DNA from 3 places in the Rouxiella sp. WC2420 genome. Region 3 is predicted to be linked to each of the others. Evidence: predicted binding sites of a transcription regulator. Region 3 holds the regulator's gene; each other region holds the start of a gene.
The links. Region 3 encodes PurR, which represses purine synthesis genes. Its sites were predicted from a motif close to CANGCAAACGTTTGCNTG; they were not measured.
Positions count from the first base shown of each region.

Region 1: purL (phosphoribosylformylglycinamidine synthase) is a predicted target of PurR. The motif match lies at 1,771-1,788, and genes of this name have one in related genera.
Region 2: purE (5-(carboxyamino)imidazole ribonucleotide mutase) is a predicted target of PurR. The motif match lies at 2,626-2,643, and genes of this name have one in related genera.

Region 1 covers NZ_CP165628.1:4,305,865-4,310,148, reverse strand. The annotation lists gene tadA (tRNA adenosine(34) deaminase TadA) at 1-117, shown strand, start outside; gene mltF (membrane-bound lytic murein transglycosylase MltF) at 139-1,605, opposite strand; gene purL (phosphoribosylformylglycinamidine synthase) at 1,887-4,284, shown strand, end outside.
Region 2 covers NZ_CP165628.1:4,144,559-4,148,842, forward strand. The annotation lists gene cysS (cysteine--tRNA ligase) at 1-409, opposite strand, end outside; gene ppiB (peptidylprolyl isomerase B) at 706-1,200, shown strand; gene lpxH (UDP-2,3-diacylglucosamine diphosphatase) at 1,212-1,934, shown strand; gene AB3G37_RS19225 (tRNA-(ms[2]io[6]A)-hydroxylase) at 1,931-2,542, opposite strand; gene purE (5-(carboxyamino)imidazole ribonucleotide mutase) at 2,746-3,255, shown strand; gene purK (5-(carboxyamino)imidazole ribonucleotide synthase) at 3,252-4,284, shown strand, end outside.
Region 3 covers NZ_CP165628.1:3,411,413-3,415,696, forward strand. The annotation lists gene AB3G37_RS15740 (Grx4 family monothiol glutaredoxin) at 1-238, opposite strand, end outside; gene AB3G37_RS15745 (C40 family peptidase) at 656-1,567, shown strand; gene purR (HTH-type transcriptional repressor PurR) at 1,956-2,981, shown strand; gene punR (DNA-binding transcriptional activator PunR) at 3,027-3,929, opposite strand; gene punC (purine nucleoside transporter PunC) at 4,099-4,284, shown strand, end outside.

The DNA.
Region 1 (4,284 bases), 890 kb from region 3:
CAGCTCAGTGACTTCTTTCGCCTGCGCCGGAGTCAGCAAAAGTTATTACGTCAGGCTCGGCGCATGGCAAAAAATTGCGCCGATCCCGCCTCTACTGATCCTTCATCTGCAGATTGATAATTTATTACGCGAGAGAACTCAGCCTCCCGCGTTTTTCAATTCATCAGCGCTGACTGCCGGATAACCTGCTCCAAGCTGCGCCTGTAATGCCAAAGCTTGCGCTTTCTGCTTTTCTTTCTCCATCAAATATCCCACCAGGCTTATCTGATATTTGCGGATGTTCTCGACGTAGTTAAACGCCTGAGTGCCGCTGGCATAGCCGTAAGTCGTTTTGCTGTAATAGCGTTTTTGGTTGAGCAGCGGCAGGCGCTGTTTTACGTCAACCCAACTATCTGGATTACCTTTTTGCGCCGCAGTGATCGCCCGCGCATCCAGCATGTGGCCATAGCCCATGTTATAGGCGGCCAGTGCAAACCAGATCTTGTCATCGTCATCAATGGTGGCCGGCAGTGTATCTATAATGTTGTTGAGATACAGCGCGCCGCCGCGAATGCTTTCTTCGGTATCAAGACGATTCTCCACCCCCAGGCCCTGCGCGGTCGCGCGGGTCAGCATCATCATGCCGCGTACGCCGGTTGGCGAGGTTGCGCTCGGGTCCCAGTGCGATTCCTGATAAGAGATAGCCGCCAGTAAACGCCAGTCGATTTTGCCTGCATACTTCTCAAACATCGGTTGCAGAGTAGCAAGTTTGTCATCGATGCTATTAAGGAAGGCGCGGGTGTCAACAAAGTCAAAGCCTCCGACGTGGCCGAGATATTTTTCCTCGAGCCTTTCCAGCGTGCCGTCTTCGGAAATCTGGCTATAGAAGTCGAGCATCGCCGCATAGAGGCTGTCGTCATCGCTGGCTTTGTTGAAATACCAGGTCACCGGCTCGTCTTCGGTGGCGTCAAAGGCAACTGCCAGGCGTGGATAAACCCGCTGTAACAGTGCGACCGTCACGGAATCGCCCAGCGTATATTTCAGCTTGCCGTCAGCCACCTGCTGCATCAGTTCTGCCGGAGAATAGCGATGAGTAATGCCCCAGCCGAGGTTCGGGTACTTCTTTTTGGCCTCTTCCAGCGTGGTGATATGTGCCGCCCCGGCGGAAACCACCAAATTACCTTTGATATCATCATAGGTTTTTGGGCGCACCGAGCCTTGCCGATAAAGTACCTGTTGAGAGACGGTGTAGTACTCCGGCCCGGTACGAAATGACTTTAAGCGCTCGGGATTATAGATAAGCCCGGATGCCAGAATGTCGGCTTTGTTGCTTTTGAGATCGCCAAACAGGCTTTCAATGTCTTTGTGCGGTATCAATACCAGCCTGACGCCAAGGTAGTCGGCGAAACGGCTGGCTAATTCATAATCAAATCCCCGGTCACCGGTGGTGCCGTTAAAATATGTTTGCGAAGAATCGAGCGTGCTCACGCGCAACTCACCACGAGAAAGGATATTTTGTAGCTGATCTCCAGACCCACGTTGCCAGGGAATGCTCGGCCACAGGGCCAACGCCAGCAACAGGGTGATCAGACCTACAATTAAGTAGGTAAATTTTATGCGCTTCAAATAGTTATCTCTCTACCGCGCTATTTTTTTAATAAGATAAAACAGTGCTAAAAATGGGGGTAAGCCCCTGGTGCCGACGCATTTTGCTCAACAAATCGTCAGTCTGCAACTTTATTCCCAATAACCCATATAAACTGTAAGGTTAAAGGTATTATCAATATTCCCTGCGCAAACGGTTTCGTCGCGCTCGAGGATTCTCTATAATAGCCCGCGTTTTCCCCCCTGTTGCGCCCAATGAAGCACCTACGGTCAGTTGCTTCGAAGACGAGAGATATTTGATTATGGAAATACTGCGTGGTTCGCCCGCTTTGTCGGCTTTTCGCATTAACAAACTGCTTTCCCGTTTTCAGGAAGCACAGCTTCCAGTTAACGACGTCTACGCCGAATTCGTACATTTCGCCGATGTCAGCGCTCCTCTGACAACGGATGAACAAACCAAGTTGCAGCGCCTGCTCAAATATGGTCCTTCTCTCGCCGAACATGCTCCCGTTGGTCGACTGATTCTGGTTACTCCGCGTCCGGGTACAATATCCCCGTGGTCTTCAAAAGCCACCGACATTGCCCATAACTGCGGCCTGTCACAGGTTATTCGTCTCGAGCGCGGCCTGGCGTTTTACGTTCAGGCTCCACAACTGACCGAAGCCCAGTGGCAAACTCTTGGCGCGCTATTGCATGACCGCATGATGGAAACTGTCTTCACCGACCTTTGTGATGCGGAAAAACTGTTTGCCCAGCACCAGCCGGCACCGGTTCAGCACGTAGACCTGCTCGGTGAAGGCCGCGTGGCGCTGGAGCAGGCAAATATCAAATTAGGTCTGGCACTGGCAGAAGATGAAATTGACTATCTGGTCAACGCCTTCACCAATTTGGGCCGTAACCCGACAGACATCGAGCTGTACATGTTCGCGCAGGCCAACTCCGAACACTGCCGCCATAAAATCTTTAACGCCGACTGGGTTATCGATGGAGAAGTACAGCCAAAATCGCTGTTCAAAATGATCAAGAACACCTTTGAGCACACTCCTGACCACGTATTGTCTGCTTATAAAGACAACGCCGCGGTAATGGAAGGTTCGAAGGTTGGCCGTTTCTACGCCAATGCCGAGTCCGGGCTGTACAATTTCCACCAGGAAGATGCACATATCCTGATGAAGGTAGAAACCCACAACCACCCGACCGCAATCTCCCCATGGCCGGGCGCCGCGACAGGTTCAGGCGGTGAAATCCGTGATGAAGGCGCAACCGGTCGCGGAGCCAAGCCAAAAGCTGGCCTGGTCGGTTTCTCGGTTTCCAACCTGCGTATACCTGGGTTTGAACAGCCTTGGGAAGAGAACTTCGGCAAACCGGATCGTATCGTGACCGCGCTGGAAATAATGACCGACGGTCCTCTGGGTGGTGCAGCCTTTAACAACGAATTTGGTCGCCCGGCGCTTCTGGGTTACTTCCGTACCTATGAAGAGCAGGTCAACAGTCATAATGGACCAGAACTGCGCGGATACCATAAGCCAATAATGCTGGCGGGCGGAATTGGGAATATTCGTGCCGACCACGTGCAGAAGGGGGAAATCACCGTTGGCGCCAAACTGATCGTGCTTGGCGGACCGGCAATGAACATTGGCTTAGGCGGCGGCGCAGCTTCTTCCATGGCTTCTGGCCAGTCTGATGCCGACCTGGACTTCGCCTCCGTGCAGCGTGACAACCCGGAAATGGAACGTCGCTGTCAGGAAGTTATTGACCGCTGCTGGCAATTGGGCGAAGCCAACCCGATTCTGTTTATCCACGACGTGGGCGCGGGCGGTTTGTCCAACGCTATGCCAGAGCTGGTCAGCGATGGCGAACGCGGTGGCCGCTTCCAGCTGCGCGATATCCTTAACGACGAGCCGGGCATGAGCCCGCTGGAAGTCTGGTGTAACGAATCTCAGGAACGCTACGTGATGGCAGTTGCTCCGGCTCAGCTGGAGCAGTTCGATGCTATCTGTAAACGTGAGCGCGCACCTTATGCGGTGATCGGTGAAGCCACTGAAGAAATGCACCTTTCGCTGGAAGATAGTCACTTTGGCAACCAGCCGATTGACATGCCGCTTGACGTGCTGCTCGGCAAAACACCAAAAATGACCCGCGACGTGGAAACCTTGAAAGCGGTGGGTGACGAGCTTAACGGTGAAAATATTCAGATTGCCGAAGCGGTAAATCGCATTCTGCATCTGCCGGCGGTTGCCGAGAAAACCTTCCTGATCACCATTGGTGACCGCACCGTGACCGGCATGGTAGCTCGAGATCAAATGGTGGGTCCATGGCAGATCCCTGTTGCCGACTGTGCAGTCACCACTGCCAGCCTCGATAGCTATCACGGCGAAGCAATGTCACTGGGCGAACGTGCGCCGGTAGCCTTGCTGGACTTCGCTGCGTCTGGCCGTTTGGCCGTGGGCGAAGCGCTGACCAACATTGCGGCCACCGAAATTGGCAGCCTCAAGCGCGTGAAACTTTCTGCAAACTGGATGTCTGCAGCGGGCCACCCGGGCGAAGACGCAGGTTTGTATGCCGCGGTTAAAGCGGTTGGCGAAGAGCTGTGTCCGGCACTGGGCATTACTATTCCAGTGGGCAAAGACTCAATGTCGATGAAAACTCGCTGGCAGGAAGGCACTGAGCAGCGCGAAATGACCTCGCCATTGTCACTGG
Region 2 (4,284 bases), 730 kb from region 3:
CAACGTAGGCGTGATCGCGGTCGATCAGCTGTTGAACGATCTCGACAATCTCAGGAATATGATGCGTAGCGCGCGGCTCGAGATCTGGCGGCAGAATGCCAAGAGAGTCGAAATCGGCGTGCATTTCGGCAATCATCCGATCGGTTAAATCATTAAAACCTTCGACATTTTCTGCTGCACGTTTAATGATTTTGTCGTCAATATCGGTAATATTACGCACATATTTCAGCGAATAGCCAAGAAAACGTAAATAGCGCGCTACAACGTCAAAAGAAACAAATGTACGCCCGTGTCCAATGTGACAGAGGTCGTAAACAGTAATCCCACACACGTACATACCGATTTTTCCAGCATGAATTGGTTTAAATTCCTCTTTTTGGCGACTCAGGGTATTAAAAATCTTCAGCATCGAGCTATTCCAATTGTGTTGTGGGTAAATTACTAAAACGGCAGAAATACACCGATAATAGCGGTCATAATATAACGAAAAAGAATCTATCGAAACGGCATAAGCCGATTCGACGTAATATTGCCCGCATGATTACCGTTATAATATAACATTTTGACGATATTTAGGACTATCAGTTGCTCTGAAAGTGATGCTTCCAATGCAGAAGCTGACGGCTACTTTTGAGTTATGGTATAAGAAAAGGCTATAGTACTGCCTCTTAATGAGTAAACACTAACAATAGCAGGATGATTATTATGGTCACTTTTCACACCAATCACGGCGACATCGTTATCAACACTTTTGCTGACAAAGCGCCAGTAACCGTTGAAAACTTCCTGAACTACTGCCGTAAAGGGTTCTACGACAACACTATTTTCCACCGTGTGATTAACGGTTTCATGGTGCAGGGCGGCGGTTTTGAGCCTGGCATGAACCAGAAAAACACTGATGCTCCTATCAAAAACGAAGCGAACAATGGTCTGAAAAATACCAAAGGCACGCTGGCAATGGCTCGTACCAACGATCCACATTCTGCAACTGCTCAGTTCTTCATCAACGTAACTGACAATGATTTCCTGAACTTCAGCCGTGAGAACGCTCAGGGTTGGGGCTACTGCGTATTCGCAGAAGTAACCGGCGGTCTGGACGTAGTAGAAAAAATTAAAGCAGTAAAAACTGGCCGCAGCGGCATGCACCAGGACGTACCAGTAGAAGACGTGATCATTAAAAGCGTTACCGTTAGCGAATAACGCGCTCAGGAATGACAACGTTTTTTATCGCAGATATCCATCTTTGCGAACAGGAACCGGCAATTACTGCCGGTTTTCTGCGTTTTTTACGCGAAGATGCACCTAAAGCCGATGCTGTTTATATTCTTGGCGATCTGTTTGAAGCCTGGATTGGCGATGACGATCCACAACCGCTGCATGCAAAAATATCCAGCGCACTCAATGCATTGCATCAACAGGGAGTTCCCTGCTTTTTTATCCACGGCAATCGTGATTTTTTACTGGGCCGCCGTTTTGCTCGCGAAAGCCTGATGACTTTGCTGCCTGAAAGCAAAGTGCTCGAACTTTACGGACGCAAAGTGCTGATTTTACACGGCGATACGTTATGCACTGACGATGTGGGCTATCAAAAGTTTCGAAAAAAAGTCCATAATCCGCTGATTCAGAAAATCTTTTTGCTGCTACCGCTCAAGTGGCGTCTGGCGATTGCCGCCAAAATGCGTGCCGGAAGTAAGGCATCCAATAGTCATAAAGACTTGACCATCATGGATGTAAATCAAAAAGCCGTTGTGCAGGAAATGCAAAACCACGGCGTTGAATGGCTAATACACGGCCACACCCATCGACCGGCAATCCATGAAGTTCCGCTGGGCGAAACCCTCGGTTTTCGCGCGGTGCTTGGGGCATGGCACGAAGAAGGTTCAATGGTAAAAGTTACCTCAGATGGCGTCGAACTGATTACTTTCCCGCTTTAAACCGGAACTCCGCTGTGAAAACGGAACTGCTCGTCCGGCGTCAGGATCAGTTCCGCCTCTACCCTTCCTAACTCTTCAACGCGATCGCTGATGTCTTCACCGGCGTACTGCGACGCCAGTGAAAGATAATCCTCAAAATGACGCGCTTCGGAACGCAGCAGTGAAATGTAGAAACGTGACAGCGTTTTGTCGAGATACGGCGCTATCTTTGCAAAGCGTTCACACGACCGAGCTTCAATGTAAGCGCCAATAATTAGTCTATCGACCAGCAAATTCAGCTCGTTACCGTGACGTGAATGCTTGAGCATCCCGTTGGCATAGCGCGAAGGCGTAAGCACCTCGTAAGTGATATTTCTCTTCTGCATGATCTCCACCACCTGCTCAAAATGATGCAACTCCTCGCGAGCCAATCTTGCCGCGCAAAACAGCAATTCGGTGCGATCGAGATAGCGCGTCATCAGGCTCATGGCCGATGCAGCGGCTTTCTTCTCACAGTTGGCATGGTCGATCAGCATAATATCCTGATTAACCAAGGCTACGTCGACCCAGCGTCCTGGGGTCTCACAGTGCAGAAAGTCATTGATAGGGGCCAGCAAATCCTGATTCATGGCGTAGTTTCCGAGTAAAGTCTGTGAAATTCGTTATCCTTTGATTATACAAAGTCATCGCAGGATTCTCACCTGATTACAGCGACGCAACCGTTTTCCTAGCGGTTTTGCCGTGCTATTATTTGCGCCCTCTCTGTCAGGTAAACTTATTTGTTCGAACCGCCACCTGACAACGCTTGCATAATCACAGGAGCTTTACAGGCATGACATCCAACGTTACCCCGGCAAAAATCGCTATCGTCATGGGGTCTAAAAGTGACTGGGCTACCATGCAGTTCGCTGCAGACGTCCTCACAACGCTGAATATCCCTTTTCATGTCGAAGTTGTCTCCGCTCACCGCACGCCGGACAAACTGTTCAGCTTTGCAGAGCAGGCGTCTGAAAATGGCCTGGATGTAATTATCGCCGGTGCCGGTGGCGCTGCGCACCTGCCGGGTATGATTGCGGCAAAAACGCTGGTTCCTGTGCTGGGCGTTCCAGTACAAAGCGCGGCTCTTAGCGGCGTGGACAGTCTTTATTCTATCGTTCAGATGCCACGCGGGATCCCGGTCGGTACGCTGGCGATTGGTAAAGCGGGTGCCGCCAACGCCGCCCTGCTGGCTGCTCAAATCCTTGCGCTGCACGACACACGCATCGCTCAGGCTCTGGCAACCTGGCGCAAAGAGCAAACTGATGAAGTGCTTAATAACCCTGATCCGCGGGAGGAAGCATGAAGCCGGTCTGCGTACTCGGAAATGGCCAGCTTGGCCGCATGCTGCGTCAGGCCGGTGAGCCACTGGGTATCGCCGTATATCCAATAGGCATCGATGCCGAACCTGAAGCTGTGCCGTTTCAAAATAGTGTAATCACTGCTGAAATCGAACGCTGGCCGGAAACCGCGTTAACCCGCGAGCTAGCGCTTCATACTGGCTTTGTTAACCGCGATATTTTCCCGCGTCTGGCCGATCGCTTAACGCAAAAGCAGCTGCTTGACCAATTGGGTCTGGCGACTGCGCCATGGCAACTGCTGGCTGATTCCTCTGAATGGGCAGATATTTACTCTGAACTGGGCGAACTGGCGATCGTCAAACGTCGCGTAGGCGGCTATGACGGACGCGGTCAATGGCGTTTCCGTCAGGGTGAAGAGGCGACTTTGCCTGAAGATTGCTACGGCGAATGCATCGTCGAGCAGGGCATCAATTTCTCTGGCGAAGTTTCGCTGGTCGGTGCTCGTGGTCATGACGGCAAGACAGTATTTTATCCGTTGACTCATAACCTGCATCAGGAAGGGATCCTGCGTACCAGCGTAGCATTACCGACCCCTGACTCGGCCCAGCAAAAGCAGGCGGAATCCATGCTGTCGGCAATCATGAACGAGCTTGGTTACGTTGGCGTGATGGCGATGGAATGCTTTATCGTTCCAGAAGGTCTGCTGATAAACGAACTGGCCCCGCGTGTTCATAACAGCGGACACTGGACGCAGAACGGCGCATCCATCAGCCAGTTTGAACTGCACCTGCGCGCTATTCTCAATCTACCGCTACCAAAGCCGGTAGTCAGCACGCCTTCGGTGATGGTCAACCTGATTGGCACCGATGTGAATCTCGAGTGGTTGAACCAGCCGCTGGTTAATCTGCATTGGTATGAAAAAGAAGTACGTCCGGGTCGTAAAGTCGGACACCTCAATCTCAACGATGCTAACCCACTGCTGTTGAAGGATAATCTTCAGGCGCTGGTGCCATTGCTACCAGCCGAATATGCCA
Region 3 (4,284 bases):
GCTCACCGTCAACCCACAGCTGTGGGAAAGTAGGCCAGTTGGCAAATTTTGGCATCTCGGCACGGATATCCGGATTTAGCAGAATATCAACATATGCGAAACGCTCACCACAGGCAGAAAGTGCCTGCACGGCCTGAGCAGAGAAACCGCAGCTTGGCAGTTTTGGAGAGCCCTTCATATAAAGAAGAATTGGGTTCTCGGAAACTTGCTGTTGGATCTTTTCAATAGTAGTGGTCATTTTATTGCTTCCTCAAGCCAGTAATTGGCTGTCACGGTCATTACTTATTTAATAAAAACACCAATTTTTATAGGGTTTTTATGTCTTAAACGGATGCATCGCTCTAATGTCAGTGATAGTATCCCTGATTGTTAAAACAGTGCAAAAATAAAGATGCATATAGAATAACATTTTTGTTCTGTGACTTTAACCCACTCGATCATTTAAGGATCTTTTGAATGATGTGAGTTTAACCCTATGAATATTGGTTAATTTTACAGCGCCATAGCTTAAAAAACGCGCTGAAAAAAAGTTATTAACTTTTACTCACAATATGAATTAGAATCGAAGCAATTCGTGCTGTTTTGTCTCCCGCTTTTGGGGAATACTGGGACATCTTTAGATGTTTAACTTCGGCCTAATATTGGTAGCGACGCCATGCGTTTAATGTTTACGCTTTTTGTGCTGCTGTTTACCCAGCTTTTTTTGAATTTGGCGCATGCTTCGCCAACGAATCGTGTTTCTGCTCAACAGGCAGAAAAGCACGTTAGTCAGGCAAAACCTGATGAGCGACGAAAGCGAAAAGTTGTAGCCAGAAGCAATAAAAAGTCAAAAATTGTTCCGGTCAAAGAACAATCAAAAGCCAAAGAACATAGCAAGACCAAAGAACCTGTTCATGCCAAAGCCGCGGTTGAGCACAAGCACCCTACCAGCACTAAGTTGGTGCGACGAAAGAACGAAAAACCGGTAGCAGCCCGACTTGCAAGTCACAAAACTGAAAAGCCGAAAAAAGAAATAACATCAATTACCCGTTCTCTTGCCACCACATCTAATGTGGTTTGTGCGAAAGACGGAAAAAAAGCTTACGGGCGACATCGTAAGCACCAGGCAAAAGCCGATACTTGCGCCCCCCTTACACTAAGCGCGGCACACAAGAAAAAGTATCTACATGCCAAAGAAACCGCGATGAACAAGCTGATGCACCAAGTTGGCAAACCTTATCGCTGGGGTGGAACCTCACCGAGTACCGGTTTCGACTGTAGTGGCCTGGTTTATTATGCCTACAAAGATTTGATGCGCATTAAAATGCCTCGCACCGCCAATGAAATGTACCATTTGCGCGACGCGGCCCCGATACAACGTGGTGAGCTTGAGTCAGGCGATCTGGTGTTCTTCAGAATTACCAAACGCGGCGCAGCAGATCACGTAGGTGTTTATCTCGGAAACGGTAAGTTTATTCAGTCACCGCGTACCGGAGAAGACATCAAAATCAGTTATCTGGCAGATAACTACTGGCAAGATCACTATGTAGGTGCACGCCGCGTAATGACGCCAAAAACGATTCGTTAAATAATGATTTCTCGCTTAACACCTGTGAATAGCATTTAACGAATGGTTTAAATTTAACGCCGTCGGCGGAATAGATAAAATAGTCAAGGGCGATTTCTGCGATAAGAAATCGCCCTTTTTGTTTCCTCATTCCCTCATTTAAGCCATTCAATGCGCTGAGTTAAGGCGAAAACACAAATTTGGCTTCCCCTTTTTTAAGATATAAGAGAAAATTAGCGGTTACCACGCTGTGTGCCCGGCCGTAGTTGACCGACGCTTCTTTCAGGCCCTCCTGGAACCATCCAACGATTTGACTGCATAAAATGATTTACGCAGTTGAATGCACGCAGGCAAACGATTAACAAAAAACTAACGTGCTGGAAAGGGTTAGTTCAGGAGTGATTTTTACATGGCCACGATCAAAGATGTCGCTAAGCGCGCAGGTGTTTCGACTACAACCGTGTCGCACGTCATCAATAAAACCCGTTTCGTCGCCGAAGAAACCAAAGCTGCAGTCCGCGCAGCCATTAAAGATTTGCACTATTCCCCGAGTGCCGTAGCGCGCAGTCTGAAGGTTAATAATACAAAAACCATTGGACTGCTGGCGACCTCAAGCGAAGCGCCCTACTTTGCAGAAGTTATTGAGGCTGTAGAGAACAGCTGCTTCGCCAAAGGCTATACGCTTATCTTATGTAATTCGCACAATGATCTGGAAAAACAGAAAGCCTATCTACAGATGCTGGCGCAAAAGCGCGTCGATGGCCTGCTGGTAATGTGTGCTGAATACCCGGATGAACTGCTGGCAATGTTAGAAGAGTACCGCTCGATCCCGATGGTCGTTATGGACTGGGGCGAAGCACAGAATGACTTCACTGACTCAATTATCGATAACGCCTTTGCGGGGGGGTATCTTGCTGGCCGCTATCTTATCGAACGCGGTCATCGTGACATTGGCGCGATCCCGGGACAACTGAACCGCAACACCGGCGGCGGTCGTTATCGTGGTTTCTTGAAAGCATTGAGCGAAGCGAATATTCCAGTTCGCGATGAATGGGTCGTGCAGGGTGATTTTGAACCAGAATCTGGCTATCAGGCAATGCAACAGATTCTCAATCAGAAACAGCGACCTACTGCCGTATTCTGCGGCGGTGACGTAATGGCGATGGGCGCAATCTGCGCTGCCGATGAAATGGGCCTGCGCGTTCCGCAAGATATCTCGGTGATGGGTTACGATAACCTGCGAAACGCGCGTTATTTCTCTCCGGCACTGACTACGGTTCATCAGCCGAAAGAGCGTCTGGGCGAAATGGCCTTTACTATGCTGCTCGACCGCATTATCAGCAAACGCGAAGTTCAGCAGACTATCGAAGTCAAACCGAAACTGGTTGAAAGGCGCTCGGTTGCCGATGGTCCATTCCGCGACTATCGCCGTTAATTTCTGCCCTGCAATTAAAACACGTCTGCTCTTACAGGCGTGTTTTTACCTCAACCACTCCTGATTCAACGTTTCACTGTCACCTAAATAATTGAGCAGCCAGTCCAGCGCAGGCGAGTGATTTTTCTGGTCCCAAGTCAGGCAGCAAGGGCTCTCGGGGAAACTGTTAGCCAATTTCAACACCGCCAGCTTGTTCTCGGTGATTTCCCTTTCTACCATGTGCACTGGCAGCATGCCGACACACAGCCCCTCGCATAAGCAGTCAATCGCACAGGTCCAGTCAGGCACCACTAGCCGCCGCTGATTGTCCAGTGTCCAGGTATCGCGTTTAGGCAAGTTTCTTGAGGTATCTTCAATACATAGCGCAGGGTAAGGTCTTAATGCTTCGTCGTCCAGAGCCTGCTGCTGCTCGGCCAAAGGATGTTTTGCGCTGACCACACAGTGCCACGGCAGTGTCCCCATGTCGCGGAAACTGAAACGGCCGCCAACCGGCACTGCGCTAGTGGCTCCAATAGCGACGTCCGCACGATCGTCTGCCAGCGCGTCCCAAACCCCGTTAAATACTTCGCCCTGAATCTGCAGTTCTGTATCGGGAAAAGCGCGATAGAAATCGACCACCAGCTGCCTGACTCGGCGCGGCTTGACGATACGGTCAACGGCAACCCGCAGCTGCCCGCTCCAGCCATTGGCCACCTGCTGGCATTGACGCCTGGTGGATAGCATTTTTTTGATAAGTATGCGAGCTTCATCAACAAAAAGCCGACCCGCAGGTGTCAACTCTACATCACGATGGCGTCTGTGAAACAGAGGCACGGCCAGCCATTCCTCCAACTGCCGCACTTGATAACTAATAGCCGATGGAACTCGGTTAAGCTCCTGCGCGGCGGCAGTAAAGCTGCCATTTCTGGCAACGGCGTCCACCACTTCCAGTGAATATTCAGACCACATGCCGCCCTCCTTTCTGCTTGCACATCACTTCACCCTTCTGCTTTCAAATTTTTTAATCGCATAGTGCAAATATTAACGTTTCACAACCACTAAGCCAAGCAGATACACTCCCGTGCTTCAAGTACCCTACGATACTTTTGACTGCTTTTTAGATTAATAAGAGAACATCATGAAACCCTCATTTGGATTTTTACTTTATCTTGCCGGCTTGAGCATGCTTGGCTTTTTAGCCACCGATATGTATTTGCCCGCATTTGGCAGCATGCAGGAAAACCTGGCGACCTCAGCCAGCGCCATAAGCTCAAGCCTGAGCATTTTCCTTGGCGGTTTTGCCGTCGCTCAGCTGTTTTGGGGC